Regions from separate parts of the Halomonas sp. BLK-85 genome, predicted to be linked through region 1. Evidence: predicted binding sites of a transcription regulator. Region 1 holds the regulator's gene; each other region holds the start of a gene.
What was found. Region 1 encodes PhoB, which activates phosphate uptake and scavenging genes when phosphate is short. Its sites were predicted from a motif close to TGTCATANNNNTGTCANA; they were not measured.

Region 1 (8,014 bases):
CGCAGCAGCACGTGCTTGACGATCGCAAGACCCAGCCCCGTTCCTCCCGTCGCGGTGCTGCGGCCTTTATCAACGCGATAGAAGCGCTCGGTCAAACGCGGAATGTGTACTGGGTCAATGCCGTCGCCATCGTCTTCAACCGTTATATAGGCGCCCTGAGCATCACAGACCCAGTGCAGAGTGATCTGGCTGCCTTGTGGGGTATAGCGCACGGCGTTGAAGGCCAGGTTGGAAATCGCGCTACGCAGCTCCTGCTCGCTGCCCATCAACTGCGCATTACTGCCAATGACCAACTGGATATCATGTTGCTCTTTGGCCAGCGCCCGCGCATCGTCAGCAACTTTATGCAGCAGGGCATGCACGTCAATCGGCGCGTGATCGTCGCCGCCCTGATCAATTTCCAGGCGCGACAGCAGTAAAAGGTCATCGACCAGGTTCTGCATCCGGGTGGTCTGGGCCTGCATCTGACCAATACTGCGGCCCAGGCGTGGCGGCAACTGCTCGGCCAGGTCGGAGTAAGTCTCCAGGTACCCGGCCAGGACGGTGAGCGGCGTGCGCAACTCGTGGGAGACGTTGGCAACAAAATCGCGACGCATCTGCTCAAGGCGATGCAAGCGGGTAATATCGCGGGCCATCACCAGACGTTCATCGTCACCGTAGAGGGTAATCTGGTATTGCAGGATGCGCCGCTCGTCGATGGGCGATGCCAGGGTCAGCGGTTCGCCATAGTCACGGGCGTTAAAGTAGCCCACAAAACGCGGATCACGCAGCAGGTTGGTAATATGCTGGCCACGGTCCTGAGCAGTCTTCAGACCCAGCATTTTGGCGGCGGCGCTGTTCCACCACTCAAGGTCACCGTGACTATCGAGCATCACCACGCTGTCGCGCATGGCTTCGGAGGATTCCTGGATGCGCCCCAGGGTAGCGCGCAGGCGATTCTGGGTAATCCGCTGACCTTTCTGATAGCGATACAGCCGATCAAACAGCTCGCCCCAAAGGCCGGCGGCAGCGGGCGGCTCGTCATGGGGATGCAGGGTCAGCCATCGATACAGGGCACGCAACTGATAAAGGTGGTAGCCAAGGCAGGCGGCCAGGCCAAGCGCCAGCCCAAAGCCTGCGCTGCCGACAATCGCCCCCAGCACAAAGCCCAGGGCACTCAACCAGATTAAACGCCATATTTCACGGCTCCACAGACGCACCCTTACCCCCGTGCAGAGAAACGATAGCCGGTTCCACGCACCGTCTGAATCAGGTGATGGTGATCAATTAACGCCTTGCGCAAGCGGCGAATGTGTACATCCACGGTGCGTTCTTCCACGTACACATTGCCCCCCCAGACCTGATCCAGTAGCTGGCTACGGGTGTAGGCACGCTCCTGATGGGTCATGAAGAACTGTAGCAGACGATACTCGGTAGGGCCCATATCCACGGCTTTGCCATAAGCACTGACGCGGTGGCTGACCGGGTCAAGCAGCAAGCCTTCGATTTCGATCGGATCTTCCACACCACGCGGTGTGGTACGCCGCAAGACCGCCTTTAGCCGGGCGACCAGCTCGCGCGGTGAGAAAGGCTTGGTGATGTAATCGTCAGCACCGGCTTCCAGACCCTGGATCTTGTTGTCTTCCTCGCCTTTGGCCGTCAGCATGATGATCGGCATTTCAGCGGTGGATTCCTCACGTTTGAGCCGCCGCGCCAGCTCGATTCCGCTGGTGCCTGGCATCATCCAGTCAAGCAAGAGCAGATCAGGCTGATGATCGACCACCATGGCGTGGGCATCCTGGGCGTTGTCCGCTTCAAGCACACGATAGTCAGCCATTTCCAGCGCTACCGCAATCATTTCACGGATAGACGCTTCATCATCGACAATCAAAACGGTCTTGGCGGTCATTCCAAAGCCTCAAGGTGTTAAACAAGACATTTCCATGACGATCTCACCATGAGTTGATGACATTAAGATGACAAAAGGCCGATTAACGCGGGTTTAAGCCCCCGTGGGCCATAAACTGAGCACAATGCCAGCAAATACCAATAGCCCCGACCAGTGGTTATTGAGAAAGGCCTGAAAGCAGCGTTCACGCTCGCGCTGACGGATCAAAACCTGCTGGTGCGCAAAGGTCGCCGCCATGGCAATCAGCCCCAGCCAGAAAAACCCACCCAGCCCCAGCCGCCAGCCAACCGTTGCCAGAAGGCCCAGTGTTGCCAGTTGCAGCAGGCCAATGATCAAGCGGTCAGCCTGGCCAAACAGCACCGCCGTCGACTTGATGCCGATTTTCAGGTCATCATCACGATCTACCATGGCGTATTCGGTGTCGTAGGCCACCGTCCACAGCAGGTTAGCGCAAAACAGCAGCCAGCCTTCCAGGGGGACATAACCCAGCACTGCGCCACAGGCCATGGGGATCGCCCAGGAAAACGCCGCCCCCAGCACCACCTGCGGGAAATGGGTATAACGCTTCATGAAAGGATAGACAGACGCCAGCACGACCCCACCAATTGATAACAGAATCGTAAACAGGTTGGTGAACAGCACCAGCACAAAGGCCACCGCTACCAACCCTACAAACAGCAGCTGAGCTTCGCGCTCACTGATGCGCCCGTTCGCCAATGGGCGGGTTTTGGTGCGCTTGACATGACCGTCAAAATGCCGGTCTGCGTAATCATTGATCACGCAGCCTGCAGCACGCATGGCATACACGCCGCCAACAAAAATCAACAGCAATGAGCGCTCAGGCACGCCCCCGGCTGCCAGCCACAGAGCCCACAGGGTTGGCCACATCAGCAGCCAGGTGCCAATCGGACGATCAAGCCGGGTAAGCTGCAGAAAATCCGTCAGGCGGGCAAGCCCACCGGGACGCAGAAGTGAACGATCCATGCTGACTCCATTAAAAAGTGTGCGTGCCTGACCCGGGTACTCAAACGCCTGGGCAGCCAAAGACCTGAACCTGATAGCCTAGCGTGAAGGGCCTTCCAGTGCATCTGCCATGGCAGTCAGAAAATACTCCTGTACCAGCAGGGACATACCGGTGTGGGAAAAACATGACCGCCGCCCCCACAGGCCGCTGGCCGCCACAAAGCGCGGCGCATGGCGAGTCACCTCGATCGGCCCGCGCCGCAGATCGGCCTGCTGAAACAGCCAGCTGCCCAGCGAGCGATCTCCAAGCCTGTCCAGACGCTGGCCATGCAGTTGATCAAGGGGAGCCACCGAGCGCGCTACCACCCAGGGTATATCGTCCAGACACAAGGCTACTTCGCGCAGCCAGGCATACCGCCTGAGGGGCAGCGCCAGCGCTCTGGCTTCATCCACGCTGGGGTAACCTACCCCCTGGCGCAGCACCCTGACGCGAAAACGCCGCCCCTTGCCTGCATTGATCAGGCGTGCCGTCAAGGAATCCGTCGACGCCACCCAGCGCCACCAGAAAACCGACATGCCGGGACGAGCCGCTGGTGCAGGCATCCAGCGAACAGGCAGTTCCGGCTCGGGTGGCGGCAGTGTGAGGGCATGTCTTGAAAGCGTTGCGTTCAAAATCTGACTCTTTAGGATCAATGATCAGCGGTGCCGATTAACCAAGTTGATCAATCGCCTTGATAGACCCCGCCATGCAAGCGCTAGTGTACCATGATGAGACTTGATGCCATGGGCGCGATAACGCCCTGATAACACCACTTCAACAGGGAACAGTATGTCAACTGACGCCGATTTAGTGATTGTGGGTACTGGCATGGCAGGTATTGGCCTGGCCCGAGCATTACGCCGTGCAGGAGATACCCGTTCGATCACCCTGATCAGCAGCGATAGCGGTGACGATTACAGCAAACCGCTGCTTTCAACCGGTTTTGCCAAGGGCCTGCCGCCTGCCCGGCTTGCCCAACGCAATGCGGATGCACTGGCCGAGGAACTCAACGCCAGGGTACTGGCCAACCGCCCGGTCACGGCCATCGACCCCGAGGCTCACCAGCTAACCCTTCAGCCAGACCATGACACTCCAGGCGGCCAGCCAACACCGCAGCGTCTCGCATACCGTACCCTGGTACTGGCCACGGGAGCCGCTCCGCGTATGCCATTTCAGCTACCGGATGCCTGTGCATCACGCTGCTTCACTATCAACGACCTTGACGACTACCGTCGCTTCCACGCGGCCCTGGGTGATGCTCCAGCCCGGGTGGCGATTATTGGCGCCGGGCTTGTCGGTTGCGAGTTTGCCAACGACCTCCACGCTGGCGGACACCAGGTCACCCTGATTGCGCCGGAGCGTGCCCCCTTGCCGCGTCTGCTGCCAGAACGCCTTGGGCACGCCCTGGCAGAGGCCTTCAGCACAGCGGGGATCAGATTGGCGCTTGAGCAAAACCTGCACGATATCACCTGCCACGACGGCGGTGAGGTTCGTCTTACGCTGGCGCCTGCCTCCTCGGGCAGCACAACCGGCAATACCCGTATCGATGCTGATATTGTCTTGTTGGCCACTGGCCTGGCGCCACGTACTTCCCTTGCCGAAGCTGCCGGGCTGGAAGTGACACCCCGGGGCATTACCGTTAACCGCACCCTGCAAACCAGCCACCCTGATATTTATGCACTGGGAGATGTAGCCTGTGTTGAGGGCGTGAACGCCATGTATGTACAACCGCTACAGGCCAGTGCCCAGGTGCTGGCCACCACACTGGCCGGCACGCCGACTCCGGTTCACTTCGGTACCTGGCCGGTACTGGTCAAAACCCCGCTCCTGCCGGTGGTTGCCTACCCGCCCCAGAGCACGCCAACCCACTGGACAATCGATGCCGACGGTCACAACATGACGGCGCTGGCAAAGGACGCCAGTGATCAACTGCTCGGCTTTGCGTTGACAGGCAATTGCGTACGTCAAAAGGTGGCACTTTCCAGAGTGGCACCTCCACTGCTAGGCTAGTGAAGGTCAAACGCAGGGTTTTAGCGAAACACAATATGACACTTGAGCGCTGTTTTTTAAGGTCAAATTCCACTACCGTTTGATCTGTCTATTCTGACCACTTCTATGGAGACTGATAATGCGCAAACCTGAACTCGCGGCCGCGATTGCCCAGAATGCTGATATGTCCAAGGAAAAAGCCGGCCAGGTATTGAACGTCGTTCTCGACGAGATCACCAACAGCGTTGCCAAGGGTGACGACGTTGCGCTGATCGGTTTTGGCACCTTTACTGTGCGCGAGCGTGCTGCACGCACTGGCAAGAACCCCCAGACTGGCGCCCCGCTGGAGATTCCGGCCAGCAAGAATGTTGCCTTCAAGCCGGGCAAGGCCCTCAAGGATGCCGTTTCCTGATGAAACTCAAGCTGGTGCTGTGGTTATTGAGCCTGTTGCTAAAACGTGCCTTGCGTCGCAAGCCGCGTTTTCGCGAAAAGCTTGAGCGCATGCGCCGGCTGGATTGGGGTGTGGCCACCGAAGATCTCAGCATTTGCCGTTACTATCGGATGTCACCCGAAGGCATCACCTCCGCCCGCGGCCTGCCGGTTGATCTTGACTTGGAGCTGCGCTTTGCAGACGCTGACACCGCGCTCAAGATTTTAAGAAAGCCGACACAGCAGGCCTTTCTCGAGGGTATGATGGCCAACAAGGTCAGGGTAGTTGGTGATACTGGCGACATGACCCGATTACAATCCTTACTTAAGCATCTGTAACACTACTCGATCGATCATAGGCTCTGGCCCGTAACAGTGAGTTCACCCACTACGCCGCTGACTGATGACGGCGTGGTGATCAGCCTGTTATCTCTCCTATACTGTTGTTCTGGTTGTTGGCAATCACCGCTTATCACCCGACGCTATTGCCCTGTCCATGGAGTCCAGCTTACCGCCTCATGCCCATTACCCTGTCGCTACGTCGTCTTTGGACACTGGATAAGTTTGCCTACAGCCTGCGGGTATTTGTGGCATTCAGTGGCGCCTTGGCACTGATAGCGGTATGGGGCGACATCGGCTTTGTTATCCCACTGTTTCTGGGCATCATTGCCAGCGCCCTGGCCGAAACCGACGACAGTTGGCAGGGTCGGCTGCAGGCACTGCTCGTCACGCTTGCCTGCTTTGCACTGGTGTCCTGGATCATTCGCTGGATCTTTCCCTGGCCATGGTTGATGGCGTTATGGCTGGCAGGTGCTACCTTTGGCCTGATCATGCTCGGGGCCATTGGCCAGCGCTACGCCACCATCGCTTCTGCCACCCTGATTCTGTCGATCTACTCCATGATCAATATCGAGCAGCACGGCGGCGTGGATGGTGATGTCACGCTGCGACAGCTATTGCTGTGGGTGGGGGCTGCCTGGTACGGGCTGATTTCAGTGATCTGGTGCGCGCTGTTTTCCCGTCAGCCGGTCAAGCTCAGTATGGCGCGCCTGTATAAAGCCTTGGGCAAATACCTGATGCTGAAAGCTGAACTCTTTGAGCCGGTGCGCGGCGTGGATATCGAGGCGCGCCGGATGGCCCTGGCACGCCAGAATGGCGTGGTCGTGGAAGCCTTGAATCAGGCCAAGGACATGCTGCTGAGGCGCATGGAAGGTCAACGCGGCAGCCGCAAGCTGAACCGTTATCTGCAGGTCTACTTCATCGCTCAGGATATTCACGAGCGAGCCAGCTCGACCCACTACCCCTACACTGCCCTGACCGAAACCTTTTTTCACCACGACGTCCTGTTTCGCTGCCAGCGGCTGCTGGATCAGCAAGGGCTTGCCTGTCGCCGCCTGGCCAGGTCACTGCTGCTCAACCGCCCCTTTGATCACCGCCAGAGCGAGGAAGCGTTGACCGACCTGCGTGCCTCGATTGACAACCTGCGCCACCAGGACAGGCCCGAATGGCGCCCCTTGATGCAGCCGCTGAATGCGCTAGCAGATAACCTGACCACCCTCGAAAAGCAGATTGCCAGCGCCCACAACCCGGCCACCCGCCAGCCACGCCAGGACACTGCCCTGTTTGACCGCTCGCCGGGCACCCTGAAAGAAGCCTGGCAGCGTATACGCCTCAACCTCACCCTGGGTTCCCCCACTTTTCGCCATGCCATACGGCTATCAGTTGCGCTGGTCGCGGGCTTTTTACTGCTTCAGTGGCTGGACCCGGAACAGGGCTTCTGGATACTGTTGACCATACTATTCGTCTGTCGGCCCAACTTTGCGACGACCAAACGTTTCCTGTTCAAGCGCATTACCGGCACAGTCCTCGGGCTTATCGTGGGCTGGGCATTGATCAGCCTGTTTCCCCAGGCAGCGGTCCAAAGCCTGGTGGCCGTTGCGGCCGGGGTGGCATTTTTTGCCACCCGAGAAAAACACTATATGGTGGCCACGGCTTCGATCACCCTCTTGGTGCTGTGCGGCTTCAATCAGGTAGGCGACGGCTTTGACCTGATCTGGCCGCGGTTATTCGATACCCTGATTGGCGCCTTTATTGCCGCGTTGGCGATCTTCTTTATCTTCCCTGACTGGCAGGGACGCAAACTCTACCGGACCGCTGCCCGGGTGATGACCAGTCACCGCCACTATCTGGATGAGATCATTCAGCAGTATGCCACCGGCAAGCAGGATGACCTCAGCTACCGACTGGCTAGGCGCAATGCCCACAACAGCGATGCGGCCTTTTCCAGCCAGGTGAACAACATGCTCCACGAGCCAGGCCACTACCGCCGCCAGGATGCAGACAGCGGGCTGCGTTTTCTGCTGCTGTCGAACATACTGCTCAGTCACCTGTCCGCTCTGGGCGCACATCGCCACCGTATGACCGACGATGAGGATGACGCCCAATCCATTCCTGTCGCCAAACGCATCAGCGCCCTGATGGACTATATAGCGGGGCAGCTGGAATCTGGTACGCCATGCGGTGCGATAGATAGCGATATAGAGCGACTGCTTGAACATCTCGATGAGCCATCAGCCCCGCAAGCCAAAGCAGCCAATCTGTATCGTCCGGTACAAAGCCAACTGCGCCTGATTGCCACCCAGCTGCCTCCTATTGTGGATGTGGCCAACCGGTTGACGGCGAGCGCCTCCCCCGGCCGTCATTGA
Region 2 (8,014 bases), 980 kb from region 1:
CGCTGTTATCCTATGCGGTGAACCTTTTCCTGTTCTCGATGGGAGGTCTGCATACCGATGCCGCCGCTGTGATTGGCGCCTCGGAAAGCCCCGCAGATCCGCTTCCTCAGGCACTGGTGCTCACAGCCATCGTCATCGGTTTTGCCATGACTGCCTTTATGGTCATCCTTGCCATTCGTGCGCGTGCCGAATTTGGTAACGACCATGTGGATGGCAAGCAAGGCGATGAGGGGGTAAATTGACGATGGGTCAACACCTGCTTATCCTGCCGATCCTGTTACCGATGCTGACCGCGCTGATTCTCTTGCTCACCGGCCAGGTATCTTCCACTCTGCAGCGCCAGATCAGCGTTGCATCCACTGCCCTGCTGGTCATCCTGGCAGTGTTACTTCTGATGGATGCCAATGGAGGTCAGATCAGCGTTTACGCGCTGGGTAACTGGCAGGCACCCTATGGCATCGTTCTGGTCCTGGATCGCCTATCAGCCTTGATGGTGATGATTACCGCCGTGCTGGCGTTGGGTTGTGTGCTGTTTGCCTGCGCTGGTGACGATGCCCGTGGAAGCAATTTCCACGCTATTTTTCAGCTCCAGCTGATGGGGCTCAATGGCGCATTCCTGACGGGCGACATGTTCAACCTGTTTGTTTTCTTTGAAATCCTGCTATTGGCGTCTTACGCATTGCTCATGCATGGCGGCGGTAAGGCGCGTATTGGTGCAGGCTTGCATTATGTTGTGTTGAATCTGGTCGGGTCAGCCCTGTTTCTGATTGCCTTGGGGGTACTTTATGGCGCGACGGGCACCTTGAACATGGCGGATATGGGGCAACGCATCGCCATGCTTGAAGGTGATGAAAGCGCATTAGCCAGCGCTGGCGCCCTGTTATTGATCATAGTGTTCAGCCTGAAGGCAGCCATCTTGCCGCTGTATTTCTGGCTACCCAGCACGTACTCTTCCGCCGCAGCACCGGTGGCGGCATTATTTGCCATCATGACCAAGGTTGGGCTGTATGCCATATTACGTGTCAATTCACTGGTATTTTACGACAGCACTGCCTTGGTACTCATCGAAGCATGGCTCTGGTGGGGAGGACTGCTCACACTGGTGCTGGGGGCAGTCGGGGTATTGGCGGCAAGGGATTTACGTACCTTGTCTGCATACCTCGTACTGGTCTCAGTAGGGACTCTGATGAGCGCCAGCGGTATGGGACATATAACGGGAACAGCCGCCCTGCTTTTTTATCTGATACATACCACACTGATCACTGGCGCCCTGTTCCTGTTGGCAGAACTCATAGGTTTGCAGCGTGGAAAGGCTGGAACCCGACTGGTGCGCGCCCGCAGGCTACGACAGCCCGCGCTGCTGGGAGGCATGTTCACGATTGTGGCGGTGGCTGTTGCAGGCATCCCACCGCTGGCCGGTGCGCTCGGCAAACTGGTATTGATGCAGGCAGCGGATGAGACACAACGCATCCTGCTCTGGCCATTGCTGTTAATAGCGGGACTTACCGGCCTGATTGCATTGTCACGTGCTGGCTCGGTATTTTTCTGGGCCAGCCACAAAGGCGAGCCAAGCGGCCCGTTTATAGGCCGCATGCAACTGTCGGGGGTTACCTGGCTACTGATTAGTGCGCCCTTGCTGGTCGTGCTGGCGGGACCGTTGAGCCAATACACTCTGGCGACCGCCCAGCAGTTGGCATCCCCCCAGCAATTCAGGGATACACAATTATCATCTGCCATTGAACCCATACCATCAGCATCCAATGCATCCGCGATTGAGAGCAATGGCGTTGATATGGCGAGTACTGAAAAAGGAGACTTGCCATGAAACCTGAACGCTACCTTCCTGCTCCAGGCCTGTCCCTGGTACTTTTTTTGACGTGGCTACTGATGGTAAGCAGCATTGCACCTGGCCAATTACTGTTAGGGCTGGTACTGGCCCTGACCATTCCCTTGTCGATACGACGCCTCTGGGTTCCTCTCCCCCCGGTCAGGCACCCGATAAAACTCTGTTTGTTTATTCTGCGTGTACTCAGCGACATCGTAAAAGCCAACTTTCAGGTCAGCCTGCTGATTTGGAGCCCCAGGCGTGCGCCACACCCTGGGTTTGTCGTGTACCCGCTGCAGGTACAGGATCGACTGGTGATTACCTTGCTGGCCAATACCATCACCATGACACCGGGTACCGTTTCCACGAATATTCGCCACGACCGGTCGTCCCTACTCATTCATGCTCTGGATATGAGCGATGAGCAGGCGTTGGTCAAGGACATACGCGAGCGCTACGAACAGCCACTGAAGGAGATATTTGAATGTTAAGTATTGCTCTGTGGATCAGCTTGACGTTCATTGTCCTCGCCTTGGCGATGAACGTGTTCCGACTGGCTATCGGGCCGGATATTCCAGATCGTTTGTTGGCGGTGGACACCATGTACGTCAATGCCATCGCCCTGATCGTCATCATAGGGCTCTGGTTAAACACCAAGACATATTTTGAAGCGGCCATTCTCATTGCAATGCTGGGTTTCATCAGCACCATGGCCATCTGCCGCTATCTGTTACGCGGCGATATTATTGAATAAAGAGAAGATCGTATGAATCTGTCTTTCATGATTGAAGCGCTGATCTCCGTATTACTGGTCCTCGGTGGTTTTTTTGCCTTTACCGGTTCGCTGGGCATGCTGATGTTCAAGGATTTTTTCATGCGGCTGCATGGCCCCACCAAGGGAACCACTCTCGGCATTGGCTGCGTTCTTATAGCCTCCATGGTCTACTTCACGCTTTATCAGCAGGAGCCCCATTTTCAGGAATTGCTGATCACCCTGTTTTTGTTTATTACTGCTCCAGTGACGGGCCACATTCTGGCAAAGACCGGCCTGCACATGCATCTGAAATATATCACTGGTACTCAGGGCCTGCAGCCAGAGCTCAAGGATGAAGACGTTGGGCAAAGTCGAGTGGCAAGGCCGGCACGCCCGAAGCGGCCCGGTGATATAAAAGCTCGGCGTAAACAGCTACTTAAAAGTCGCGGCCGATGATTATCAGCCGCGATAGTGGCATGGCAATGGTGCCAGAGGCACCCGCCGCCTATGAATGAGGCAACCAGCCTGACAGCTCGTTGTTGACAACCTGTAACAGGGCTTCAATATGGTCGTCGCGATCATTGAGGCAGGGGATGTAGGTAAAGGTTTCACCACCGGCTTCGATAAAGCTCTCATAGATTTCTTCCTGGATCTCTTCCAGGGTTTCAACGCAATCCGATGAGAAGGCAGGCGACAGGATGGCAATGTGCTTGTGGCCCTGCTTGGCCAGTTCTGCAACGTGGTCAACTGTCTGTGGCCCCACCCACTTTTCAGGCCCGAACTGGGATTGAAAGGCCGTATCCACTTCTTCCTTGCTGAAGCCGAGTTTTTCACGCATCAGGCGGGTCGTCTTCTGGCATTGGCAGTGGTAGGGGTCACCTTCCATCAAGTAACGCTTGGGAACACCGTGATAGCTGGCCACCAGCTTGGTTGGGCGAGGTTCCAGACCCTCATAGGCCTCCCTGACCGAGTTGGTCAGCGCTTCAAGATAAGCGGGATGCTCAAAGTATGCGGGTACGGTCCGAATATATGGCTGCCATTTCATGTCCATCAAGACGCGGAATGCCTGGTCATTGGCCGTCGCCGTTGTCGGCCCACCATATTGTGGGTAAAGCGGGAAGAAAACAATTTTCTCACACCCCCTTTCCTTGAGACGGTTCAGCACGCTCCGTGTTGACGGGTTGCCGTAACGCATGCAGAAATCCACTTCGACATCGTCTCCGTACAATGCCTTCAGCCGTTCACGCATTTTGTCGGTCTGAGACCGTGTAGTGGTCAACAGCGGACTTTCATTCTTTTCATTGTTCCAGATGCTGCGGTAGGCCGCGCCCGAACTGAAAGGCCGTTTTGACAGAATGATGCCTTGCAACAAGGGCTGCCACAGCCAGTTTGAATAATCGACAACACGCTTGTCTGACAGAAATTCGCTCAGGTAGCGGCGCATGGACCAATAGTCTGTGGCATCGGGAGTCCCCAGATTCGCCAGCACAACGCCTACCTTGGCATGTGAAACCACTGGCGGGTGGTCGCTGTCCGCGTGGGCCAGGCGGCCCTCACCGGGATGATCCATTTCTACCTGTTCTGTCATTTCAGTCTCCTGCAGCAAAAATAATTTTCTGATCTGAATGGTAACACTGTTAGCCAAAAGGCGGCATGAAGTTATACTATCAACATCATTTGTATAATAGTAGGTAAACTCATGTCCAAGCCGCTGATACTGGTACTCGGAGACCAGCTTTCATTTGCGCTGCCCACTCTGCGCCAGACGCCGGATAACGCTGTCGTTGCGCTGTGTGAAGTGGCCGAGGAAGCCTCCTATGTACCCCACCATATTCATAAGATCGGGCTTTTTTTGGCAGCTATGCGACATTTTGCCCAACAGCTGCGCGAAGCTGGCTGGCAGGTTCACCACAGCGCACTGGATGACCCCGACAATACACATTCATTGATCGACGAAGCGGAGCGGCTGGCACGCGCTTACCACTGCGATCACATTCTGGTAGTTCGCCCAGGAGAGTGGCGCTTATGGGAGGCCATGCAATCACGTGCCAACAGCACTATCCCCTGGCAACTGGTGGAAGATGACCGTTTTTTCACCACACCGGATGATTTTGCTCAGTGGGCACAGGGGCGCAAGCAGTTACGCCTGGAATACTTCTATCGCGAACAGCGCAAACGCTCTGGCCTGCTTATGCAGGCAGATGGCAAGCCGCTGGGCGGGCAGTGGAACTTTGATCATGATAACCGAGAACCTTTGCCGGATACTTTCACTCCCCCTCAACAGCGCCAACACAGCATTGATGGCATCACCCGGGAGGCACTGGACGTGGCAGCCCGCCATTTTCCGGCGCATATCGGGCGCATCGATAATTTTAACTGGCCTGTTACCCGTCAGCAGGCGCTGACGGAACTGGATGACTTTATTGCCTATCGCCTCAGTGATTTTGGTCGTTACCAGGATGCGATCAGCGATACGGAGCCTTACCTTTTCCACGCGCGGATTTCGGTAGCCCTGAACATTGGCCTGCTATCCCCCCGGGAAGTATGCCACGCCGTTGAACAGGCTCACCTGGAAGGCCTGGCGCCGATCAATGCCGCTGAAGGTTTCATTCGCCAGGTGCTGGGCTGGCGTGAGTATGTGCGCGGTCTGTACTGGACACAGATGCCGGAATATAAAACCCGCAACGGCCTGGGTTTCCAGCGTGAGCTGCCGGCGTTTTTCTGGGATGGCAATACCGACATGCGCTGCCTCAAGCGTGCCATCGAAATGACCATTGATAACAGCTATGCCCATCATATCCAGCGTCTGATGGTGACGGGAAATTTTGCCCTGCTGTGTGGCGTCAAACCGGAAGCACTATGCGACTGGTATCTGGCGGTGTACGCCGACGCCAGCGAATGGGTGGAGCTGCCCAACACCCTGGGCATGGTACTGCATGCGGACGGTGGTTTGATGGGCTCGAAGCCTTACTGTGCATCAGGCAAGTATATTGACAAGATGTCGGATCACTGCCAGCACTGCCGTTACTCCCCCAAACAGGTAACGGGTCCCAAGGCCTGCCCGCTGAACAGCCTCTACTGGCATTTCCTTGAAACCCATCGGCCTGAATTAAACCACAATCCGCGTATGAAGCTGATCTACGGCTCCCTTGACCGTATGAAGGACGAAAAACGCGACGCCATGCGCGAACAGGCAACACAGTTCCTGGATCAGCTGACGTCAGCGCCTGGCTATGGCCAGCCGACGCATACTGGCGGTTACTATTCTGACTGACAGGTGACAGACAGCACATTTTTCATTATTTGACCAAGAGACCCCAATGAGCCAACGAGACACCCTGAGTGCCAAAGCACCCGTCACCCTCTTTTACGACGGCCATTGCCCCTTCTGCCGCGTTGAGGTTGACTGGCTCACCAAACATCGCCATCACCAGCGCATTCAGCTTGTCGACATCCAGCAGGCGGAATTTCTGGAAGGCCAATATGGCGCTTCTTTTGACACCATGATGGGAAAGCTTCACGTACTGGATAACGCTGGACACTGGTATATCGGCATGGATGCCAGCCGCGCCCTTTATGCCGTTCTGGGTTATCAGCGCCTGGTGAGATTTTCCTGCCTGCCTATCATAAGCGGCATGATGGATATCGGGTATCGGCTGTTTGCCCGCTACCGGGTCAGGCTGGGCAACTGGTGGGAAAAACGCAAAAAGAAATGAGGGCAATTAACGTCAATGGTGACTGAGTGGTGGGTGGCTTATGTCCCTGACAACCCCCATTGGCTGAATGAAATGAACAAGCATTCACTGCGTTGTATTCAGCCAATAAAAAAAAAACGACTTGATTAAAAGACCAGCGGCATACGGGATGTCAGCGGCGCGCTGTAATGTGCATCACGACCAATGACTTCATCCTGAGGCACATGCTGAACCAGATAAGCCCGATGGATACCCGCACGCTTGAGTTCAAGATAGACATCATCCAGCGAGCGGAAAAGCATCGGCTTGGCCCGCCGGGTCAGCATGTGCCGCTCACCTTCCATGTCCTCAAGCTCGACCTGATAAAAACGGCTACCTGAGTGGGTAATGACCCTGATTTCAAAGTTATCGTGACCCGCCACGAACTTCTTAAGCTCCTTGAGTTCCATAAACACCTCTTTCATATATCGTTTTTTTGATTTTATCGTTCATCTTTCACCCACAGGCAACAAGCGTATGGGCACGGCTTAGAGCTGACAGTCAGCCTATTAGACCCGCGTGAATATCCTGTTGCCTGTGTGTGTCAGATATATGACATTTATGAGCAGAAAGCGTTCATGACCAAACAGTTACCCCAGTCGCCTTACCTGGAGCTATTGGTATTCGGAAGGATCTATCGCCTTACCCAATGAATTACGGTCAATCCAGTTACCGGCTTTGGTTTCCTTGTAACGAAATACCACTTGATCGCCAATGCTGACCGGCACTTCGCTGTCTTCGGTCTGGTAACTGTATTTTTCGCCATCGACCACCAGAAAGTAGCGATAGAGATCCGGCATCCCCAGCCATTCCTTGAAAGGCCCTTCCCGTTCAAGCGACTGCAGCTCGCCACGCGCCTGCAGCTTGGGTGTTCGCTGTTTATTTCCACGCCGGAAACCACCTGCCATTCCATCTTCTCCTGTAGTTACTGTCCAATTTACTAAAAAGAGTACATGCGCTGCAATTCGTGCTCTAGCCACCAAAAGCTTCGCCATAGCTATCCGGGGCCAGGTCCTCAAAGCGCGTGTATTTGCCAATGAATGCCATATGCACCGTCCCGATCGGCCCGTTACGCTGCTTGCCTATGATCAGCTCTGCCAGGCCCTGGTTATCCGGGTTGTCAGGGTTATACACTTCATCACGGTAAACAAAGGCAATCACGTCGGCATCCTGCTCGATCGCCCCTGATTCACGCAAGTCCGACATCACTGGTCGCTTGTTGGGACGTTGTTCCAGCGAGCGGTTAAGCTGTGAGAGCGCAATCACCGGACAGTTAAACTCTTTGGCAAGCCCCTTGAGCGAGCGGGAGATTTCCGAGATTTCACCGGTACGGTTTTCCGAGAACCCCGGAATCTGCATCAACTGCAGATAGTCAATCATGATCATGGCCATATTGCCCTGTTCACGTACCACGCGACGAATCCGTGAGCGCATCTCATTGGGAGAAAGCGCCGCCGTATCATCGATAAACAGTTGCTTGTCCTTGAGCAGGTTAACCGCCGAGGTCAATCGCGGCCAGTCCTCATCCTCCAATTGCCCCGTACGCACCCGGGTCTGGTCAATGCGTCCCAGAGACGACAGCATCCTGAGCATCAGGGAATCCGCGGGCATCTCCATGGAAAACACCATCACCGGCTTGTCACTGGCAATCACCGCATGCTCCACCAGATTCATCGCGAACGTGGTGTTATGTACACAGAT
Region 3 (8,014 bases), 370 kb from region 1:
TTTCATTCCGTGGCTGCCCGCTACGATGTCATGAATGATCTTATGTCGATGGGCATTCATCGTCTCTGGAAACGCCTCACCATCGAGCGCTCTGGCGTTCGCCCTGGCCATCAGGTGCTTGACATTGCCGGTGGCACGGGCGACCTGACACTCAAGTTCTCACGCATGGTCGGGCCCCGCGGCAGGGTGGTATTGGCCGATATCAACGCTTCCATGCTGGGCGTCGGGCGCGACAAGCTGATGGATAATGGTGTCGGCAGTAATGTTGAATACGTTCAGGCCAATGCCGAATGTCTGCCCTTCCCGGATAACAGCTTCGACTGCATCACCATCGCCTTTGGCCTGCGCAACGTCACCGACCAGGATGCCGCCCTGCGCTCCATGCAGCGGGTGCTCAAACCCGGCGGACGTTTGTTGATACTGGAGTTCTCCAAGCCTGAAAACCCTTTATTATCAAAAGCTTATGACGAATACTCTTTTCGGCTACTGCCGCGTATGGGCCAGATAGTCGCAGGGGATGCTGAAAGTTATCGCTATCTGGCAGAATCCATCCGTATGCACCCTGATCAGGATACCCTCAAGGCGATGATGGAAGCCGCAGGCCTGGATCGTGTCGAGTACACCAACCTGACCGGTGGCATTGTCGCCCTACACCGTGGCATCAAACTATGAAGCAGGCCATTATCAAACACACAATGAGGTTGGCATGCTGGTAACCCCCGCCCTGCTGCTGGCAGGCTGCGAACGTATGCTCAACACCTTGCTGGCTCGCGACCCTGCCTCTCCGCAGCGTCTGGATGCCATGGCGGGCAGCCGCCTGCTAATTCGCTTTGAGCAACCCAGGCTGGCCCTGTTGATGGCCTTTCATCCGTCTGGCGTTGACCTGCTCCGCGGGGAAGATATCGACGAGACCAGCGCTGATGCCGTGGTTGAACTGTCGCCCGAAACCCTGTCGGAATGGGTCAGCGGCAGCTCTGTCGAGCGCTTGATGTTTGAAGGCAGGCTGTCGGTGCGCGGGCGCATTCAGCTGCTGGAAGCCACTCAGGCGCTTTTCACTGACCTGGATATTGACTGGGAAGGCGAGCTGGCCAACTGGCTTGGCGATATTCCAGCGCACTCGCTTGCCGAAGGTTTGCGCCGTGCCGGCCGCTGGGGGCTTCGCGCCAGCAACGAGCTGATGGCGGACGTTTCCGAATACGTGTTCGAGGAAGCCAAACTGCTTCCCGGTCGCCAACAGCGTGATGTATTGCGAGATCACCTCAGCGAGCTGGAAATATCCACCGACAGGCTGGAAGCACGACTGAACCGCCTCCACCGACGTCTGACCCAGCGCTTATCACAAGGAGATTCCGGCTCATGAGCCTGCGCCTGCTGCGCATTGGTTGGGTGATTGCCCGCTACCGCCTTGATACCCTGATCCCGGTGGCGCGCCTGCCCTGGTGGATGCGCCTGTTGATGAGCATTTCACCCCTCAGGCTGTTCCCTCTGGGCGAGCGCCCGCGCAGCGAACGGCTCCGGCTCGCGCTTGAAGCGCTTGGCCCCATCTTTGTCAAGTTTGGTCAGATGCTCTCAACACGCCGCGACCTGTTGCCAGCCGATATTGCTGATGAGCTACAGCGCCTTCAGGATCAGGTGCCGCCGTTTCCGGGTGACGCGGCTGTTGCCCGGGTAGAGCAAGAACTGGGCATGTCGCTGAGCGCTGCCTTTGCCAGCTTCAGCCGCACGCCTCTGGCATCGGCATCGATTGCTCAGGTGCATGTTGCCGAGTTGCACAGCGGTGAAGAAGTGGTGGTCAAGATTATCCGCCCGGGCATCGACAGGATCATGGGGCAGGACATGGCCCTGATGTATCAGTTGGCCAGATTGGTGAGCATTGTTCCCGAAGCTCGCCGCCTGCGGCCGGTGGAGGTAATCCGCGACTATGAAGCCACCTTGTTTGATGAGCTTGATCTCTACAAGGAGGCCGCCAGCACCTCTCAACTGAAACGTAACTTCAAGGATTCACCGCTGCTGTTCGTGCCGGCTATTTACTGGACCTATACCCGGCGCCATGTGATGGTTCAGGAACGTATTCGGGGTGTCCCTGTGGCCAATACCGATACCTTGCGCGCCCGGGGTACCAACCTGAAAAAACTTGCAGAACGTGGCGTTGAGATCTTTTTTACCCAGGTTTTTCGCGACAACTTTTTCCATGCCGACATGCACCCGGGGAATATCTTTGTTGATTGCGATGACCCGGAAAACCCGCAATATATCGCGATCGATTGCGGCATTGTCGGCAGCCTGACCCGGGAAGATCAGGATTATCTGGCGCGCAACCTGCTGGCTTTCTTCCGTCAGGATTATTACGAAGTTGCAGCGCTGCATATCGAGTCCGGCTGGGTGAGCGAAGATACGCGTGCCAACGAATTTGCCGCTGCCATCCGGACTGTATGCGAGCCCATTCTGGAAAAGCCGTTAAAGGACATCTCGTTCGGACAGGTGTTGCTGGGGCTGTTTCAGACGGCCCGGCGGTTCAATATGGAAGTGCAGCCCCAGCTGGTGCTGCTACAGAAAACCCTGCTCAATATTGAAGGGCTCGGGCGTCAGCTTTATCCGGACCTTGATCTGTGGAACACCGCCAGGCCGTTTCTGGAAAGCTGGATGAAGGAGCGCTCTGGCCCTCGTGGCGTATGGGACTCGCTCAAGCGCCAGGCACCCGAGCTGGCTCACCAGCTGCCTGAGCTGCCAGTGCTGGCGCACAAGACTCTTAGCCGGATGGAGAAAGAACAGCGCCAGCGCCACCATCAGGCCAATGCCATCACGATGATCCAGAAGACGCTGTCCCAGCAAAATAAACGCCATTACCGTCTCAAGCTCGGTCTGATCCTGCTTGCCATTGCCCTGACCTGGCAACCTCTCAGCCAGTGGGCCAGCGTACAGGACTGGCCGGTTCTGGTAGCAGCGGCCATCGGGCTTTTGCTATTGGTGTGGCACTAGACTCGCCAGGGAGCTTGCCTCTCTTTTCAGTGTCAAATCACAAGGACACATTATGACCAAGACGCCATTACCGGCCGTTGACGATACCGTCCTCGATGCCCTTTTCGAGGTACTCAGACAGCGTCGCCACGCAGCTCCGGACGACTCCTATGTGGCTTCCTTGCATTACAAGGGATTGAACAAGATACTTGAGAAAGTGGGCGAAGAAGCGACGGAGACCCTGCTTGCTGCCAAGGATGCAGAAAGTGGCGAGCCATCCAAACAACAGGCGCTTATCGCCGAAACGGCAGATTTGTGGTTTCATAGCCTTGTCATGCTTTCTCACCTGGGCCTGGATCACCAGGCTGTGATTAATGAACTGGCACAGCGCTTTGGCGTCTCGGGCCACGACGAAAAGGCCTCTCGCAACAAGGCCTGATTGTTATAACATCTATTTTCCGGTTGATTTGCCGAGCACACATGAGGACTCGCATATGTTAGGTGGCATCAGTATTTGGCAGTTGCTGATTGTTCTGGGGATTATCATCCTGATTTTCGGCACCAAGAAGCTGCGTAATGTCGGCACCGACCTGGGGGGCGCGGTGAAAGGCTTCAAGAAAGCCATGCATGATGAAGAAAAAGCCGATGGTTCAAAAGATGCTGACGAACCACAGGCCAAGGTCGGGCATGAAGAAAACGGCAATACCTATGACGTTCAGGCGCAGGAAAAGCCCACTGAACACAGCGAAGAGCGCAAATAAACCATGCTGGATATCGGTTTTCTTGAGCTCTTGATCATCGCCGTGGTTGGGTTGTTGGTACTTGGCCCTGAGCGCCTGCCCCGGGCTGCGCGTACCGCCGGGCTTTGGGTCGGCAAGATAAAGCGCTCGGTATCCGGCATGCAGCGTGAAATCAGCGCTCAGCTTGAATCTGAAGAACTGCGCCAGAAACTTAATGAACAGCAGAAAAAGCTCGACGACAGCCTCAGGAAAGCCAAGCAGGACGTTGAGAATATCGCTGAGGCTCCCAGCGCGTCCGACAGTGACAAGGCTTCACCCGACAAGGATCAGCGTCTGGCGGATGCATCGGCACGTATTGACGATGCCCTGGACACCGTGCGGGAAACCAGCACTTCAACTGCGGATTCAGGCCCCCAGGATGCATCAACGGCCGAGGCGTCTTCTTCACAGGCGTCCCCGTCCTCTTCCAGGACGTCGTCCCATACGACGTCGACTCAACAGGATAGCAATCCCCGATGAGCAGCGGTGACTCTCAGGATCAACAAGCCAAACAGGCACAAGCCCCCTTGATTGAACACCTGATCGAACTTCGCTCACGCTTGATGCGTGCCGTGGTCGTGGTGCTGGTGATCTTTCTTGGGCTGTACGCTTTTGCCAATGATATCTATACCTTTATGGCCCAACCGCTCATGGCGCTGCTACCCGAAGGGTCACAGATGATTGCCACCGAAGTGGCCTCCCCTTTTCTGGCGCCCTTCAAACTGACCCTGGTCGTGGCGGTATTTGCCGCCGTGCCCTTCATTCTTCATCAGGCATGGTCGTTTGTCGCACCCGGGCTTTATGATAATGAAAAGGCGCTGGCCATTCCGCTGCTGGTGTCAAGCGTGGGGCTTTTCTATGCTGGCGCCGCCTTTGCCTATTATGTGGTGTTTCCGTTACTGTTTGCCTTCTTCACCCAGACAGGGCCAGAAGACATTCAGATCATGACCGACATCAACCAGTATCTGAATTTTGTGTTGAAGCTGTTCTTTGCTTTCGGAGTAGCGTTTGAAATTCCGATTGCCACCTTCCTGCTGATCTATAGTGGCGCCACCAGCGTTGAAAGCCTTTCCAGAAAACGCCCCTACGTGATTCTCGGTTGCTTCGTGGTCGGCATGCTGCTGACACCCCCCGATGTTGTTTCGCAGAGCCTGCTGGCCGTTCCCATGTATCTGCTTTATGAGGTTGGCCTGCTGTTTGGACGACTGGTGCGCCGCAAGCCCGCCCAGGATGCAGATGACGAGCTCGGCGAGAACAGTTAACGTTTTCAGCGTCCTGTATCCGCGCCTGAAAACCCGGATACAGGACCCGTCATCAGCCCATCATTTCATCAATGCGCTCGACCAGCTTGAAAACCCCGGTAGCGGCTTCACTGATACGTGTCGCCAGCATATAGGCTGGAGTGGTGACCACGCGGTTTTCGAAGTCGACGACAATCTCTTCAACGCTGCAGCTACGGTGCAGGCCCCCCATGGCACTGATGGCACCGGCAACCCCCGGGTCATGGCCAACAGTGACGGCAATCCCTTCCCCCAGCAGGCGCGGTACCATGACCGGTGCAATACAGATCAGCCCGATTGGCTTACCATCTTCGCGGAAGGCATCAAGCACGTCCTTGAGGGGCGCCAGTACCTGCATGCTTTCCCCTTCAAGCGCAAAATCGCAGAGGTTCTGTGCGACGCCGAAGCCACCGGGTACAATAACACCATCAAAGTGTCCGGCATCCAGCTCGCTTAACGGGCTGATATCCCCTCGCGCCAGCCGGGCCGACTCTTCCAGCACGTTGCGCGTTTCGCCTTGAGAGGCTTGCTGGGTGACGTGATTGATCACCTGATGCTGATTCAGGTCCGGAGCAAAACAATGATAGCCGATGCCCAGCTGATCGAGGCGCAACAGCGTCAAGGTGGTTTCATAGATTTCAGAGCCGTCGTATACACCGCACCCGGCCAGAATGACTGCGACCTGTTTTGTCATGAGAAGTGACCTCTTTTATAGCGTTTTGTTAATAGCCGTCTACTTTAGGCAGTTTATGTGACAGTCACAAGCCAGCTTTCGCCCTATCACTGGATTGATATACTCTGAACAGATACTGATTGACCGTACTCACCCCGCTTCCCAGAGACGCAAGGAGAACAGCATTGACGACCAACACCCAGCGTCATTTTCCTGCCACACGCATGCGCCGCATGCGTCGTGACGCTTTTTCACGCCGCTTGATGCAGGAAAACAGCCTTTCTGCCGCTGACCTTATCCTGCCGGTGTTTGTACTGGAGGGTGAAAATCAGCGTCAGGCCATTCCGTCCATGCCCGGCGTTGAACGCCTGTCTCTGGATCTGCTGATCGAGCAGGCTCGGGAGGCTTATACGCTCGGCATTCCGGCCCTGGCGCTTTTTCCAGTGATCGGACCGGAGCAGAAAACCGAACTTGCCGAGGAAGCCTACAACTCGGCGGGGCTCGTGCAGCGCAGCGTGCGAGCGCTCAAGGCAGCCCTCCCCGAGCTTGGCATTATCACTGATGTTGCGCTCGACCCCTACACCAGCCATGGCCAGGACGGTATCATTGATGAGCAGGGCTATGTGATCAATGACCGCACGGTCGACACCCTGCTAAAGCAGGCGCTTTCTCATGCGGAAGCCGGTGCGGACGTGGTCGCTCCCTCGGATATGATGGATGGCCGCATTGGGTCGATACGCCAGGTACTCGAGCAGGAACACCTGCATAACGTCCGCATCATGGCCTACAGCGCCAAGTATGCCTCCCACTACTATGGCCCCTTCCGGGATGCCGTCGGCTCAGCCGGCAACCTGGGCAAGGCCGACAAGCGCACCTACCAGATGGACCCGACCAACAGTGACGAAGCGCTCCACGAAGTGGCTATGGACATTGCTGAAGGTGCCGATATGGTCATGGTCAAGCCGGGCATGCCCTATCTGGACGTGGTTCGGCGCGTAAAGCATGAGCTTCAGGTGCCCACCTTTGCCTATCAGGTCAGCGGCGAGTACGCCATGCATCGTGCCGCCTTTGATAACGGCTGGCTGGATGCCGACAGCGTTATTCTCGAGTCCCTGATGTGCTTCAAGCGCGCCGGTGCCGATGGCATTCTCAGCTACTTTGCACTCGACGCTGCACGGCTTCTGAAGGCCAATGGCTGAACTTGAACGGCTGTCCATTTTGCCCTGCTCACCAGATGACCCTTGGGTGACACCCATTTGTCATTTATATCGTCCATACTGAAATGCAGAATGGTCAATTTGAAGAATCAGGAGCAGTGATGGATACCACCGGTGGACAACAACCGCAGACAGGAACCGAATCCATGGCTGGAGAACAAGACACCCCTACCTTGCGTGTAAATCGCACGACAACCGGTGTACAGGCCAGGGACAGCCAGCTGGAAACCGATCTGGATGATCCTCAGCTGTATTTCAACCGTGAGCTTTCTCACTTGCAGTTCAATATCCGTGTGCTTGAGCAAGCCCTGGATGATGCACACCCGCTGCTGAACCGCTTGATGTTCCTGCTGATTTTCTCATCCAATATGGATGAGTTCTTCGAGATCCGGGTAGCCGGCCTGAAGCATCAGATCGCCCTGGGTGATGACACCACAGGGGCCGATGGCCGCCTGCCCAAAGCCGTGTTGAGCGAGATTTCACAGATTGCCCACGAGCAGATCGCCCGTCAGTACAAGATTCTCAACGATACCCTCTTGCCGGCCCTTGAGGCCCAGGGCCTGAGATTTCGGCGCCGCAGCCAGTGGACCCAGGCCCAGAAAGAATGGGTGCGGGCAATGTTCAACAATGAAATCATGCCGGTCATCAGCCCTATCGGGTTGGACCCGTCTCACCCCTTCCCACGTCTGGTCAACAAAAGCCTGAACTTTATTGTTGAGCTTGAAGGCAAGGACGCCTTTGGCCGCGCCGGGGGCATGGCCATTCTGCCTGCGCCGCGCTCGCTGCCGCGCCTGATGGCCTTGCCCAAAGAGCTGTGTGAAGAAGGCTATTCGGAATATGTCTTTCTGTCCTCGATGATTCACGCCCACGCCGAAGAACTGTTCCCCGGCATGCAGGTACGTGGCTGCTACCAGTTCCGCCTGACCCGCAACGCGGATATGACCGTCGACCCGGAAGAAGTGTCCGACCTGGCCTCTGCGCTGCGCGGAGAGCTGCTCGCCCGCCGCTATGGCAGCGGTGTGCGCCTGGAAGTGGCGGATAACTGCCCGGAAGACCTGATCAACTTCCTGCTGCGCCAGTTCAACCTGGAACAGGAAGATCTCTACC
Region 4 (8,014 bases), 720 kb from region 1:
CGCCGTTAGCGTCAAGGTAATACTTTCTTGAATGGCTTGACGCTGACATGGGCATAGACGCCAGCGATGACATAAGGATCGGCATCGGCCCACGCCTGCGCGGCGTCCAGGTTATCGAATTCGGCTATCACCAGGCTGCCGCTGAATCCGGCTTCACCGGGGTTGTCGGCGTCAATAGCCGGGTGTGGACCGGCAAGCACCAGTCGGCCATCATCGCGCAGGGCTTCAAGCCTTGCCAGGTGGTCGGGGCGAGCCGCCAGGCGCCGTTCCAGACTGTTGTCAACGTCTTCACTGATTATGGCATACAGCATGAATGAATCCTCAATAACAAGCGTGTGTGGATAACGAAGGTGTGCAATTGACCGCGTTAACTCAAGCCCGCACTATAACAAGACGTTTGCCTTGCCAGAGTGCACTATTTTGACAAACTCGTCTCTCGCCGTCATGCCTGAAACCGCACTTCCTGAAACACTGGATGAAGATCGGCATTATCCACTTGACCTGCACATGCATTCTACCGCCTCCGACGGCGCCCTGCCGCCCAGAGAAGTGGTCCGCCTATGCGCCCAGCGTGGTCTGCAGCACATGGCACTCACGGATCATGACACCATGGCGGGGGTCGCTGAAGCACAACAGGCTGCCGAGCGGCTGGATATCTGTGTATTGCCAGGCTGCGAGTTATCCACACGCTGGAGTGGCGTAGGTATTCATGTAGTGGCGTTAATGCCCCAGGGGGTGCAAGGTGCGCTAGTGGAGGGACTGGTTCACCAACGCCAGGCGCGCATAGCACGGGCCGAGGTCATTGCCCACCAGCTGGAGAAGCTTGGCTTGCCTGACGCCCTGGCCAAAGCCCGTGCGCAGGCGGGTGGCGAAAGACCGCTCGGGCGCCCGGACTTTGCGCGGGCTCTGGTCGCTGCCGGAATGGCCCGGGATTGGGCCGATGCGTTCAAACGCTACCTGGGCAGCGGAAAAAAAGGGGATGTCAAAGCACAATGGCCCGAAATTTCACAAGCCACCGAGTGGATAGTAGCATCAGGAGGTGTTGCGGTGATTGCCCATCCACTGCGCTACAGGTTGACGCGGCGAAAGCGAGGGCTTTTGATGGATGCCTTTGTAGAAGCAGGCGGTCAAGCAGTCGAACTGGTCAATGGGCAGCAAAATGCTGACGCTACCCGTGACCTGGCCCGCCAGTTGGTCGAACGTGGGTTATATGCCTCGCTGGGAAGCGATTTTCACTTTTCCGGTGGTCATGCCGCTCCTGGCAGCATGAGCCTGGTGCCGCGTACGGCAGCGCCGCCCATTTGGCAGCATCCATTACTTGCCGAGCATTTCAACGTACCCAACGCGCCTGACATCAAAGGAGAATGACGGTGAGCCAATTTTTTCAGATTCATCCAGAAAATCCGCAAAAACGCCTGATCGATCAGGCCATCGAGATTATCAACAAAGGTGGTGTTGTCGCCTATCCCACGGATTCCGGCTATGCGCTGGGTTGCCACCTGGGGGAAAAAAAGGCTATCGAGAAGATCAAGTGGTTGCGCTCACTGGATGACAAACACAACTTTACGCTGGTGTGTTCAGATCTTTCCGAAATCGGCACTTATGCCAAAGTTGACAATGATGTCTTCCGTCTGCTGAAAGCGCATACACCCGGTGCTTACACCTTTATTCTTGATGCCACTTCTGAGGTGCCCAGGCTACTCTTGCATCCCAAACGCCGTTCAATCGGTGTGCGAGTGCCGGATCATCGCATTAGCCATGCCTTGCTGGCCGCACTGGGTGAGCCCTTGATGAGCGTCACCCTGATTCCGGTCGGCGAAGACCTGCCGATGACTGATGCCGAGGAAATCCGCGAACGCTTTGGTGCTCACCTGGATGCCATTATTGATGGTGGGGCTTGCCATCTCGACCCCACCAGTGTAATTGACCTGCGCGACCTGCCGCCCAAAATTGTACGTGAAGGCCGAGGTGATACGGCGCCCTTCGAAGACTGAACCAGGTGCGGGCGGAGGCGCATTTTCGTCCAGCCCGGTCATTCAGACGAGTCGTCCGGGCTGGCATGCTTGTGGGCTTTTCGGGGGTCCTGAGTGTTTTCATCCAGCCAGGTGCCGCAGCGCAGGCAATAGTAGGCGCCTTTTTCGTGGCGATCGTGACCACAGCCGGGGCAGGCCTCCTCAGAGTAGCGCTCTTCGCGGATCGAGCGGATCACCTGGGCTGAAAATACCCCGGTGGGTACGGCAATAATCGAATAGCCGATCAGCATCAGGATGACCGTGATCGCCTTGCCCACGGATGTCATCGGGACAATATCACCGTAGCCAACCGTCGTCATGCTGACAATCGCCCAGTAGATCGACATCGGGATACTGGTAAAGCCCGCCTCCGGGGACTCAATGGCATACATCAGAGAGGCGAACAGGGTAACGACCATCAATATGCTGAAAAAGAACAGGAAGATCTGGCGTGCGCTTCTTTTCAGGGCGTCAATCAGCAGGTGTCCTTCACTGACAAATTCCATCAGCCGCAGAATACGGAAAATCCGCAGGGCACGGAGCACGCGGATCAGTACCAGGCCTTGAGCGCCAGGCACTATCAGCACCAGCCAGGCAGGCACAATAGCGACCAGGTCGACCAGTCCGTAAAAGCTTTTAATGTACAGCCACGGCTTTTTAAGGCAATAGAGACGCAAGGCCAGCTCAACGGTAAACACCAGGGTAAAGCCCCATTCGATATAGGCAAACAGGTAACCAAAACGCTGGTGGTAAGCATCGACACTATCCAGCAGAAGAGCGGCCACGCTGATCAGAATGGCAAGAATCAAAGCGATATCAAAGGCTTTGGCACCCGGCGTATCCGATTCAAAAATAACGTGAAAGATGCGGGTGCGCAGTCCTTCTGCTGCAGGGCTGAAATGCATGGCAGAGTCCTTGATGTGAGCGTGCGGTCGACAGGACCCTAGCTTAAAGCACCTGGCTCGTTCAGGCGACGGGCAAGCGCCAGGGCTGCCGGGCCAAAGTAACGATCAGGCTGGCCGTGTGAGTCCAGGCCGCAGGTCAGCTGCCTGGCGAATTCACGTAAGGTCTTATCCAGCGCCGGATGTGCGGACAGCTGGCGCAGGCTATCCTCTGCCGCTGCCAGGTGAGCTTCCCTCTGGCTGTCGTGCCAGGCATCCAGCGCCAGGGTTGCGCGGTGTAGCAGGGCACTTGGCGAGCGGGCATCCGGCAGCGGCCAGTGCTGCTCGGCCAGACACCGGCCGCGTGCGGCCTTGCTGCTGTCTGAAGGGCGCAAGGGGGTTGCCTTGGCGATCAGGGTAGCCAGTTCCCATAGGGCGTCGGGATGGCCACTTTTCAGTTCCAGCTCGAGCTCCCGTATGGGCGTGGTGTGCTGGCCGCTGACAATCTCCCCTTCATCCAGAGCGACTTCAACCCGGTTGCCTGAGTGCTCAATCTCCCAGCGGGTGCGAAGAAAATTGGTTTCCAGCTGAGGCGCCAGCTCGGCCAGCCTTTCAGGGCCAATGGCGGCAAAGGGTGGCAGGCCCTTTAACCCTTCGATATCCAGTGTCGCTGCTTCCAAGGGCCATTCCCATTCTCCTCGGGTGGATAAGCCACCGCCGCCCATGCCTGCCGTCTTGACGGTTTGCACAATCTGACCGTCGTCATGCCGTAGCCGCAAGGCAACGCGTTGCTCGGCAAGCAGACCCTCAGGCGTATCGTAATAGGTGTTGACCAGAGTGTGCTGACTGGGAGCCTGGCAGGCCAGCAGTGGAAGGCGCTTGACTCGCGGGATGGACGTATCAGGAAGGGCCAGTTTTAGCTCGATTTCCTGAGGCGATGGCGCTCCCTGGTTTTTAAGCTGCATGAAAATGCCACCTTTTTAGATGAATTTAAGATTAAATTTACATGACAGTGTGAACTTTTTGTGACGAAACGGCGGCCAAACTTTATACTGCGGCGCTTGTTCGATGAATTCAGTTTTCCGGCTCACCGAAAACAGGCTAAAAGGCTTTATGGTTACCTCCAACCCTTTTTCTGCAATGTTTGGCCGATCGCCATTCCAACCGCTGCTGGCGCATATCGTCAAAACCCACGAGTGCGCAGAGCATCTGCTTCCCTTCTTTGAAGAAACCCTGAAAGGCGATTGGGAAGGCGCAGCCCGGCTGCGTGAGGATATCACCCGGCTGGAGCATGATGCCGATGTGCTCAAGACAGAGCTGCGTCTCAACCTTCCCAACACCATGTTCCTGCCTGTTTCGCGCTCGGATCTGCTCGATCTGATCAGCGTTCAGGACAAGATTGCCAACAAGGTGCGTGATATCAGCGGCATCATGCTGGGGCGCAAGATGTGCGTGCCTGAACCGCTGGCTGAACCGATGCGTGTCTACATGCGCACCAGCGTGGCCTGTGTGGCTCAGGCCCGTCAGGCGCTTGAGGAGCTCAAGGAGCTGCTGGAATCGGGGTTCGGGCGCAATGTGTCAGACGTCATACAAAACATGATCCGCGAGCTGCATACCCTCGAAAACCAGGCCGATAGCCAACAGATCGCCATTCGCCGCCAACTGTTTGATCTGGAAAGCGAGTTGCCGCCTATCGATGTGATCTTTCTCTACCAGATCATCGATGGCGTGGGAGAGCTGTCCGACCGTGCCGAGCGTGTCGGTAGCCGCTTACAGATTCTGACGGCACGCTAGGAGGCAACATGCAGATCATTGCGCAATACGGCGACATATTCATCATCCTGGCCTGCCTGTTTGGCTTCTTTATGGCCTGGGGGGTCGGGGCTAATGATGTTGCCAATGCCATGGGAACCTCTGTGGGTTCCCGGGCGATTACCATCAAGCAGGCCATTCTGATTGCGGTCATCTTTGAATTCCTGGGCGCCTGGCTGGCAGGCGGTGAGGTCACCAACACCATCCGCAAAGGGATTATCGACCCGGAACTTTTGCAGGATGACCCCCAGCTACTGGTATACGGTATGCTCTCGGCGCTGCTGGCAGCGGGTACCTGGCTGCTGATTGCCTCCATGAAAGGCTGGCCGGTCTCGACCACTCACTCGATTGTGGGGGCTATTGTCGGCTTTGCCGTGGCAGGCCTGGGCGCCGCCACAGTGGACTGGAATGCGGTGGGCACCATTGCCGCCAGTTGGGTCGTGTCACCCCTGCTGGCAGGCACCGTCGGTTTTGTGTTGTTCAAGTCGATTCATCATCTGGTGTTTGAGGCGCAAAACCCGCTGGCAGCGGCCAAGCGATACCTGCTGGCCTATGTGTTTATGGTCGGCTTTGTCGTTGCCATGGTCACCATGACCAAGGGACTCAAGCACGTGGGGCTGACGCTGAGTTTTGCTCAAAGCCTGATGCTCTCATTGATTCTGGGGCTTGTGCTGATGGGCATTGGTTTTGTGATGGAACGCCGGGTGGTCTATGTCAAGAGTAACGAAGACCACTTTGGCTATGCCAACGTGGAGCGTGCCTTCGCTGTGCTGATGATCTTTACCGCCTGCGCCATGGCGTTTGCCCACGGTTCCAACGATGTGGCCAACGCGGTTGGACCGCTGGCAGCGGTGATCAGTGTCGTGCAAAGCGGCGGTGAAGTGGGCGGTGCTGCCCTGGTGCCCTGGTGGGTACTCGTGCTGGGCGGCGGCGGTATTGTGGTCGGCCTGGTGACCTATGGCCATAAGGTGATTGCCACAGTGGGCACCGGGATTACCGAGCTGACGCCAAGTCGTGGTTTTGCCGCCACATTGGCAGCCGCCACGACTGTGGTACTGGCCTCAGGCACCGGGTTACCGATTTCCACCACCCACACACTGGTAGGGGCGGTGCTTGGGGTGGGCCTGGCGCGCGGCATGACGGCCCTGAACCTCAGGGTGATCGGCACCATCGCCATGTCATGGTTGATTACCCTGCCGGCGGGGGCGGGCCTGGCCATCCTGTTCTTCTTCATGTTCAAGGGCATGTTTGGCTAGTGGCACCTTGACGTGGGTTACGACGTCTTTTTTTACCCTTTGAAAGACCCAGGCGGCATCTTTTCGGCATTTGATCATGTTGGAGAGGTGCCGCTGTTTTTTCAGCTCTGGTAAAGTAAATGCTGTTATTTTCTTTCACCTGCTGCCGGAGAGCGGCCCTTGGATACACGCTTCCCTTTTGTTGACTGGTTTCGCAATGCATCGCCTTACATCAATGCCCACCGCGGGCGAACCTTCGTCATCCTGATGGAAGGCGAAGCAATTGCGTCACAGCGCGGCGAACAGCTGATTCAGGACCTGGCGCTGCTGCATTCGCTCGGCGTTCGTCTGGTCGTGGTGTTCGGTATTCGCCCTCAGGTGCAGGTCGCCCTGCATAAGGCCGGGGTGGCGCCGCGTCAGGTGGCGGGCCGCTGGGTGGCTGACAGCGCCGTGATGGCTCAGGTGGAGCAGGTAGCGTCTCATCAACGCCTATGGCTGGAAGCGCGCCTTTCGCTGGGGTTGCCGAGTACGCCCCTGCATGGGGTCGATCTGAGTGTGATTTCCGGCAACCTGGTCACGGCAAAGCCGCTGGGGGTGCGTGAGGGGGTCGATTTTGATCGCAGCGGTGAAGTGCGTCGCGTACGCGCCGGGGCCATAGAAGGGCTGCTCGAAAAGGGATCCTTGGTGCTTCTGCCGCCACTGGGCTTTTCCAGCACTGGCGAGGTGTTCGATCTGGATGCCGCTGATGTGGCTCATCATGCGGCGGTGGCGCTGAACGCTGACAAGCTGATCCTGCTGGGAGAATCGGAAGGTTTGGCTAACGAGCAAGGTGCCCTGCTGCGCCAGCTAAGCCCGGACGAAGCAGAACCACGCCTGGCGGCGGCCGAGCAGGGCGGCGAGTTGGCACGCCACCTGCAAGCTGCCTGCTCAGCGGCCAGGGAAGGCGTGGCGCGTACTCACCTGCTGTGCTGGCGCAACCATGATGCGCTGCTGGGGGAGCTGTTTACCCGCGATGGCGTCGGTACCATGATCACCGAGCATCGCTACGAACAGCTACGCCCGGCGACTCTGAGTGATATCGCTGGGCTGCTGGATCTTTTGGAGCCTCTTGAACGCCGCGGCATGCTGGTGGCACGATCCCGGGAACGCCTGGAGCATGAGATTGATGACTATCTGGTGATCGAGCGTGACGGCATGGTGATCGGCTGTGCGGCTCTGCACGTCTTTGCCCAGGCGGATATCGCCGAATTGGCCTGTGTGGCCGTGCATACCAGCTACCAGGGCGGCGAGCGCGGTGAACGGCTGGTACAAGCCATTGAGCAGCGTGCCCAGCGCCTGGGTGTGGGCGCTATTTTTGTACTCACTACCCATACGGCTCACTGGTTTGCGGAGCGGGGCTTTGCGTCGGCCAGTATTGATGATCTGCCGTTGCTCAAACGTGAAACCTACAATCAGGCGCGTAAGTCCAAGGTGCTGATCAAGGCACTTGCTTGACTGTCCAGATTCAATAGCTCCTTTTCCCCGCAGCGAGTGTATAAGTGCCATGTCTGATGAAGGATTATCGCTAGGTTGGCAGCGTATCAATGGATGCTCTTATGACATTGGCCTGGCATTGGGTAGAGCCGGGCGAGACGCGGTCCATCGTCATCTGTTATCCAGTCCCATCTGGGCGGAGGTGACCGCGCCGTGTCATCGTGAGGCCGTGGCCAACATGGCCGCTAACACTCAGCATTATTTCCCGGCGGTCTGGGAAGAACTAGAGGGTTTGGCAGACGGCTTGGCGTTGCCTTTCCAGGCAGTATTTGCCTGGAACTGCCGAGGCGACCTGCTGCCTCATGTGCCGGATGGCTGTACCACATTGGCAATTCCCGGTGACAATCCGCTGATAGCACATAACGAAGACGGCCTGCCGTTTTTCAGCGGGCACTGCTTTATCGCCGAGGTAAACCCTGAACAGGCCAATGGGTTTATGGCCTTCTGTTATCCCGGCTCGATACCTGGCCACACGCTGGCCATCACCCGCCAGGGCTGGGTTCAGGCGGTCAACAACCTGCGCCTGCATGACGTGGTGCCC

Region 2: LL947_RS04025 (DUF6482 family protein) is a predicted target of PhoB. The motif match lies at 6,854-6,871, and genes of this name have one in related genera.
Region 3: elbB (isoprenoid biosynthesis glyoxalase ElbB) is a predicted target of PhoB. The motif match lies at 5,768-5,785, and genes of this name have one in related genera.
Region 4: LL947_RS02865 (CYTH domain-containing protein) is a predicted target of PhoB. The motif match lies at 3,888-3,905, and genes of this name have one in related genera.

Annotation. Positions count from the first base shown of each region.
Region 1 covers NZ_CP087731.1:3,079,980-3,087,993, forward strand. Annotated here, with positions in the region: gene phoR (phosphate regulon sensor histidine kinase PhoR) at 1-1,199, opposite strand, end outside; gene phoB (phosphate regulon transcriptional regulator PhoB) at 1,202-1,888, opposite strand; gene ubiA (4-hydroxybenzoate octaprenyltransferase) at 1,982-2,872, opposite strand; gene LL947_RS14145 (chorismate--pyruvate lyase family protein) at 2,951-3,454, opposite strand; gene LL947_RS14150 (NAD(P)/FAD-dependent oxidoreductase) at 3,681-4,901, shown strand; gene LL947_RS14155 (HU family DNA-binding protein) at 5,020-5,292, shown strand; gene LL947_RS14160 (hypothetical protein) at 5,292-5,648, shown strand; gene yccS (YccS family putative transporter) at 5,828-8,014, shown strand.
Region 2 covers NZ_CP087731.1:915,523-923,536, reverse strand. Annotated here, with positions in the region: gene LL947_RS04065 (Na+/H+ antiporter subunit C) at 1-242, shown strand, start outside; gene LL947_RS04060 (monovalent cation/H+ antiporter subunit D) at 245-1,825, shown strand; gene LL947_RS04055 (Na+/H+ antiporter subunit E) at 1,822-2,316, shown strand; gene LL947_RS04050 (K+/H+ antiporter subunit F) at 2,310-2,579, shown strand; gene LL947_RS04045 (Na+/H+ antiporter subunit G) at 2,592-3,035, shown strand; gene hemH (ferrochelatase) at 3,085-4,167, opposite strand; gene LL947_RS04035 (cryptochrome/photolyase family protein) at 4,279-5,853, shown strand; gene LL947_RS04030 (thiol-disulfide oxidoreductase DCC family protein) at 5,900-6,295, shown strand; gene LL947_RS04025 (DUF6482 family protein) at 6,421-6,723, opposite strand; gene LL947_RS04020 (hypothetical protein) at 6,928-7,221, opposite strand; gene dnaB (replicative DNA helicase) at 7,286-8,014, opposite strand, start outside.
Region 3 covers NZ_CP087731.1:2,713,323-2,721,336, forward strand. Annotated here, with positions in the region: gene ubiE (bifunctional demethylmenaquinone methyltransferase/2-methoxy-6-polyprenyl-1,4-benzoquinol methylase UbiE) at 1-672, shown strand, start outside; gene LL947_RS12280 (ubiquinone biosynthesis accessory factor UbiJ) at 707-1,360, shown strand; gene ubiB (ubiquinone biosynthesis regulatory protein kinase UbiB) at 1,357-2,979, shown strand; gene LL947_RS12290 (phosphoribosyl-ATP diphosphatase) at 3,032-3,397, shown strand; gene tatA (Sec-independent protein translocase subunit TatA) at 3,453-3,719, shown strand; gene tatB (Sec-independent protein translocase protein TatB) at 3,723-4,217, shown strand; gene tatC (twin-arginine translocase subunit TatC) at 4,214-4,999, shown strand; gene elbB (isoprenoid biosynthesis glyoxalase ElbB) at 5,052-5,711, opposite strand; gene hemB (porphobilinogen synthase) at 5,915-6,889, shown strand; gene ppk1 (polyphosphate kinase 1) at 7,009-8,014, shown strand, end outside.
Region 4 covers NZ_CP087731.1:652,293-660,306, forward strand. Annotated here, with positions in the region: gene LL947_RS02845 (YciI family protein) at 12-311, opposite strand; gene LL947_RS02850 (PHP domain-containing protein) at 445-1,368, shown strand; gene LL947_RS02855 (L-threonylcarbamoyladenylate synthase) at 1,371-1,994, shown strand; gene LL947_RS02860 (ion transporter) at 2,033-2,917, opposite strand; gene LL947_RS02865 (CYTH domain-containing protein) at 2,956-3,858, opposite strand; gene LL947_RS02870 (TIGR00153 family protein) at 4,007-4,687, shown strand; gene LL947_RS02875 (inorganic phosphate transporter) at 4,696-5,961, shown strand; gene argA (amino-acid N-acetyltransferase) at 6,121-7,434, shown strand; gene LL947_RS02885 (C45 family autoproteolytic acyltransferase/hydrolase) at 7,484-8,014, shown strand, end outside.